2 regions of the Bacillus thuringiensis genome follow, and region 1 is predicted to be linked to the other one. Evidence: riboswitches for the same ligand, from Rfam matches in the RefSeq annotation. Region 1 holds a riboswitch; the other holds the start of a gene.

Region 1 (3,201 bases):
CCGAAATCTTCAGCAGTTAAATCCTCTTGCTGAATCATTGTTCCCATTGCACCATCTAATATTAAAATGCTATTTTGTAATTTTTCTTCTATACACTTCATCAATTAATACCTTCTTTCACTTCTTGCTTTTCTCTTACATATTTAACAAGATGTTCTGTAATTTCATATTTTAAAAATGGTGTAATAAGATAAATACCATTAAAATATTTCATCGCTGCGTCGATCAATTCTTGCGAAATGCGAATCCCTTCCTCAATTGCTGCCTCTTTCGTTTCGTGTCCATCCATTCTCTCTCTTATTTCTTCAGGAAGAGTAATACCCGGTACCTCAAAATGAAGAAAATCTGCATTCCGCTTACTTACTAACGGCATAATTCCAATAAAAATAGGTTGTTCCAAATGCTTTGTCGCTTCATACACTTCTTCAATTAAGGCGATATCGTAAATTGGCTGAGTTAAAAAATATTCCGCTCCAGCACCTATTTTTCGTTCCATTCGCTTAACCGCTGCTTTTAAGTGCCTCACGTGAGGATTAAATGCGCCGCCTACAGAAAACCTTGTCGCCGGTCCAATTGATTTCCCTAAAATTGAACGTCCATCGTTCATTTCTTTAATCATTTTAATGAGCTCAATAGAGGACAAATCGTATACAGAAGTTGCACCGGGAAAATCACCAACGCGCGCTGGATCACCAGTCAAAGCTAACACTTCTTCCATCCCTAACGCCGATAAACCTAACAAATGAGATTGTAGTCCAATGACGTTATGATCTCTACACGTTAAATGTGTCAATACCGGGATATCATGCTTCGTTAATAACGCACCCATCGCCATATTAGAAATACGAGGCGATGCTAATGAATTATCTGCTAGAGTAATAGCATCTGCTCCCGCTCTTTTTAACGCTCTTGCTCCTTCAAAAAAACGCTGTGTATCTAACGTTTTCGGTGGATCTAATTCCACTACAACTGTCGTTTGTTTTTTCGCTTTCTCTGCTAGAGTGACGTGAGCCTTCGAACGTTTCTCATGCGTATGAACGACTTTCGGCCTTTGAATAGTGTCTTTTTCTATTACAGGTGTAACATTCGCAACAGCGCGCTTCATACTTTGAATATGTTCTGGAGTCGTACCACAACAACCACCTAATAACCGAATACCTTGCTCAATAAATCTCGGTGTCATCGCCTCAAAATAAGCTGGGCTTCCCTCATATACGTAACGTCCCTCCACATAATTCGGGAGACCTGCATTTGGGTATGCTGATAAATAGCCATTTTGCGGAATCGATATCATTTTGAAAGCCTCCGTCATATGAAGCGGCCCTAGTTGACAATTCAATCCAACAACATTTGCACCGTAATCTATAAGTTGCTTTAATATTTCATTGACATCATTTCCATTTTGAGTCGTACCTGCTTCATGTAACGCTAATTGAGCAACAATTGGAATGTTCGTTTGCTTACGCAATACTTTAACGGCATGCAGTAATTCAAATTCATCGTAAAAGGTTTCTAATAGTAATCCATCAACTTGTTCTTCTAGTAAAGCCCCTGCCTGTTCAAGTAGCATAAACTCCCTTTCCATATCAGTCGTTGTAACGGCTCCGATATGTTTCATACCACCAATTGTTCCTAAAATTGCATTTCTGTCCGTAACAGATGCTTTCGCCAGCTTTACTGCCGCTCTATTAATTTCTGTAACTTGATTTTCTAAGCCATACATACGTAATTTCGCCTCATTTGCTCCATACGTATTCGTTTGAATTACATCTGCTCCAGCAGCTACATATTGTTTATGAATCGATATAATTAAGTCTGGATCAGATACATTCAATTCTTCAAAGCTACTTTGCAAACCATGTGAATGCAATAACGTCCCAACCGCACCATCACCTATTACAATTCCTTTTGATAATAAATCTAGTAACTTCACGAATCTCCCTCATTTCTATCAATATAAAAACCCCCTCTTCACTTTGAAGAGGGGGACATAATCGTTCCTCCTCTTATTATGCAAAACATTCGTTTTGCAGGTATTAGCACCGTTTCAAACATTTCGTTTGAAGGTTGCCGGGTTTCACAGGGCCTTTCCCTCCACCGCTCTCAATAAGAGTTGTCTTTATTATTTTATTTATGTAGCTAAAAGGAAATGCGTTCCCCTTTTAACAATGTTTGTTAATTTTTTAATAAATTTAGCATGCACAAAAGTAAAAGTCAATGACACTTGCGGAAAAATAAAAATTATTTAAAATAGAGTTGCAATTCAATTATCTTTTGTTGTAAAGTTAAAAACATAATAAAAATTTCATACGAACATTCTTATCTAGAGAGGTAGAGGGACTGGCCCTGTGACGCCTCAGCAACCATTAACATTTTGTTAATAAGGTGCTAATTCCAGCAAATTGTGAAAGATTTGACAGATGAGAAGAAGACTCTATTCAAACCGAAAGCCTTCTTCTTAGAAGGCTTTTTTTATTTTATATTCAGTTAATGTTTCAATTTAAAAAGGAGGAATTTTCACATGTCAACAATCGAAACAAAGCTAGCACAAATCGGCAATCGCAGTGAAACTACAACAGGAACGGTTAATCCACCAGTTTATTTCTCAACCGCTTATCGTCACGAAGGAATTGGTAAATCTACTGGCTTTGACTATTCACGAACTGGCAATCCAACTCGCGATCTTTTAGAACAGGCGATCGCAGACTTAGAATATGGCGAACAAGGTTATGCCTGTAGTTCAGGGATGGCAGCTGTTCTCCTCGTCCTTTCTCTATTCCGCTCTGGAGACGAACTTATTGTATCTGAAGATCTATACGGGGGAACGTATCGATTATTTTCTGAACATGAAAAAAAGTGGAATGTTCGATGTAGATACGTAAATACACAGTCTATTAAACAAATTGAGCAAGCTATCACAACTGAAACGAAGGCTATTTTCATAGAAACTCCAACTAATCCATTAATGCAAGTTACTGATATTGCTGCTGTCGCAACTGTAGCGAAAAGGCACGGACTACTTCTTATTGTAGACAACACATTCTACACACCTTATATACAGCAACCATTAACAGAAGGTGCCGACATTGTACTTCATAGCGCAACGAAATATTTAGGGGGGCATAACGATGTACTAAGCGGACTTGTCGTTGCAAAAGGAAAGGAACTTTGTGAGGAAATCGCCCATTATCATAATGCATC
Region 2 (3,201 bases), 1.5 Mb from region 1:
TAGCGAATCGTTCGGAGAAAATAACATTTTTATTGGACCGAGCATTTCAAAGCGTAAAACAAATATAAAGTTTCCACTGGAATCACTTAAAGAGAAGAAAGTTATTTACATTTCAATGGGAACACTGCTTGAAGGACTCGAACCATTCTTTAATACTTGTATTGATACTTTTTCAGATTTTGATGGGATAGTTGTAATGGCAATTGGTGATAGAAATGATATTTCAAAAATAAAGCAAGCGCCAGATAATTTTATAATTGCTCCATACGTACCTCAATCAGAAATATTAAATGAAGCAGATGTTTTTATTACACATGGTGGTATGAATAGCGTACACGATGCCATTCATTATAATGTCCCATTTGTAATAATACCGCATGATAAAGATCAGCCTATGATAGCGCAAAGATTAACTGAGCTTGAAGCGGCACATAGACTATTGAAAGAACATGTTAATGTGCACACTTTAAAAGAGGCTGTAACAGATGTTCTTTCAAATGAAAAGTATAAAAATGGTATAAGAAAACTGAATGATAGCTTTATAGAATGTGGTGGTTCAAAAGAAGCAATTGCAGTTATTGAATCTCTTTTAAATAAATAATTGTAATAATATAAAAGCATAGAGGTTCTCACCTTTATGCTTTTATATTCCTATCCAGCAAATTGCACAGCAGTATTTGCATGTAAAAAAGCAGTATCAAAAACGGGAATAGTGAGATCATTTTGGGAGATGAGTAAAGGTATTTCAGTACAGCCTAATAATATACCTTCAGCGCCGTTTTGAATTAATGATTTTGTAATTTGTAATAACTTTTCTTTAGATGTTTCTGAAATGATCCCTCTACTTAATTCATCTAATATGACATGGTGGATAAAAGTTCTTTCCTCGTCATTTGGGATAATTGTCTCAATGTTATATTTCGCTAATCGTGATTTATAGAAATCTTGCTCCATCGTTTGTTTTGTTCCTAATAGTCCGATACGTTTTATATTCTGTTCTACCATTTCTTTAGCACTTACATCACCAATGTGAAGAAGCGGGATAGATATTGCTTGTTCTACTTCCTCGGCAAATAGATGTACGGTATTTGAACACATTAATAAACATTCAGCCCCAGATTTTTCAACTTTCTTTGCAACTGTAACTAGTTCATTTTTCACTTCTTCATATTGATGGTTTTGTAATAAAGTAGTTACTTCACCAAAATCCATACTATATAAAACTAACTTTGCATTTTGATCGTATTGAGAGAGTGTAAGCGTATTAATATGTTTATAGTATAATGATGTAGATTCCCAACTTAATCCTCCAATCAAACCAATAACTTTCATAATGCATTCCTCCCGAAACGATTTTGAATTCATTATTTCACAATTCCGATAAGAAAACAATGATTTAAATGTGCCATTTAACAAAAAATAAAAATAGTAAGAAAAGTGTTGAAATTTACACTTTTTAGTGCCATAATACGAATTACAAATTAATACTTATCCAGAGAGGTGGAGGGAACGGCCCTAAGAAACCTCAGCAACCCCTATGCAATTTTATAGGAAGGTGCTAATTCCGCAGAGGACACGTTGTGTTTTTTGAAAGATAAGAGGATTCTTGAACGTGAAAGAAAATGACCTCTTATATAAGAGGTCATTTTTTGTTGTATAGAAAGGGAGTGTAGATGCATAATTCATTTTTAAATTAAATATAGAGTAATAAAAGTTGACTAATATGAGAGGGGAATTGTAATGAACAAATTATCAACAAAGTTAGTAGTAGCAATCGGTATTGGAGCAGCATTATACGGGATATTAGGACTTTGGGGATTTTCTATTGCACCGAATACATTTATTAAACCAGCATTAGCTATATTAACTGTTTTTGGAGCATTATTTGGTCCAGTGGCAGGACTGTTAATCGGACTTATAGGTCATACAGTAACAGATACGATTGCTGGCTGGGGGATTTGGTGGGGCTGGGTTATTAGTTCAGGGATTATTGGTTTTTCGATGGGTCTTATTCAAAAAAGAGTTGGTTTTAGTGTGAAAAACGGGTCGTTTAACAAGGGGCATATTTCTTATTTAGCAATTACTGGGTTAGTTGGTATTGTCATTGCTATTATATTTGCTGGGGCATTCGATATTATTGTGATGGGAGAACCATTTGACAAAATTGTTATACAAGTATTAGGAGCAACAATTTCCGATGTTATCGTTTTCTTAGTAGTTGGATTGCCACTTACAATTGGCTTGGCAAAATCTAATAAGAAACATACACATTTAAAAATTGAAAAGTAGGGATGTTAACATGCAACCAATTATTTCGTTTGAACAATTTACCTTTCAATATGGGCATGCTGCGCAGCCTACTTTAAGTGATATTACCTTTCATATATACCCTGGAGAAAAGGTGCTAATTGCTGGACGAAGTGGTTCAGGAAAGTCGACATTAGCTCATTGTATCAATGGGCTAATCCCATTTTCTTATGAAGGGATTAGTACTGGTAACGTTTTAATTGCTGGAAAAGATCCGCGAAAAGGCAGCATTTTCGAGCAGAGTAAAAATGTGGGAACAATTTTGCAAGATCAAGATGCTCAATTTATTGGTCTGACAGTAGAAGAAGATGTAGCTTTTTATTTAGAAAATGAATGTGTAAATCAAGATGACATGAAAAAGATTGTTTCGGACTCATTAAGAAAGGTGAAGATGCATACGTTTCATAAACAAAGTCCACATGAATTATCAGGAGGTCAAAAGCAAACAGTTTCTCTTGCTGGTTTATTAACAACAAATGCGGATATATTATTGTTCGATGAACCGTTAGCGAACTTAGATCCACTAAGCGCCGTACATACGATAGAACTTATGAAAGATATACATGAGCAATATAATAAAACGATTGTCATTATCGAACATAGGATAGAAGAAATTTTAAAGCTGGATTTAGACAAAGTTATATTAATTGATGAAGGTAAAGTCATTGCAATAGGAACACCAAAAGAAATCTTAGCGTCAAATATATTGCCACGTATTGGCTTAAGAGAGCCTATTTACATCGAAGCATTAAAGAGATTACATTTTGATCGTAATAATGACGTAATATATCCAATGGAAAACCTTCAAAAAGAAAAGATAGGCAACGTTCTAAAAGAGTGGATGGAGAAACAAGTCATATTAAAAGGTAATACTAAAAACAAGGAATTACTTAA

The links. Region 1 has a riboswitch for S-adenosylmethionine ahead of AC241_RS21105 (bifunctional homocysteine S-methyltransferase/methylenetetrahydrofolate reductase). Riboswitches for the same ligand answer to the same signal wherever they lie in the genome.
Region 2: another riboswitch for S-adenosylmethionine. It lies ahead of AC241_RS13190 (ECF-type riboflavin transporter substrate-binding protein); the one in region 1 lies ahead of AC241_RS21105 (bifunctional homocysteine S-methyltransferase/methylenetetrahydrofolate reductase).

What each region holds. Positions count from the first base shown of each region.
Region 1 is NZ_CP012099.1:4,093,638-4,096,838, forward strand. Features, by position in the region: gene metH (methionine synthase) at 1-101, opposite strand, end outside; gene AC241_RS21105 (bifunctional homocysteine S-methyltransferase/methylenetetrahydrofolate reductase) at 101-1,933, opposite strand; SAM riboswitch class I at 2,004-2,113, opposite strand; SAM riboswitch class I at 2,317-2,427, shown strand; gene metI (cystathionine gamma-synthase/O-acetylhomoserine thiolyase) at 2,522-3,201, shown strand, end outside.
Region 2 is NZ_CP012099.1:2,556,068-2,559,268, forward strand. Features, by position in the region: gene AC241_RS13180 (macrolide family glycosyltransferase) at 1-601, shown strand, start outside; gene AC241_RS13185 (aspartate/glutamate racemase family protein) at 652-1,332, opposite strand; SAM riboswitch class I at 1,486-1,601, shown strand; gene AC241_RS13190 (ECF-type riboflavin transporter substrate-binding protein) at 1,741-2,289, shown strand; gene AC241_RS13195 (ABC transporter ATP-binding protein) at 2,300-3,201, shown strand, end outside.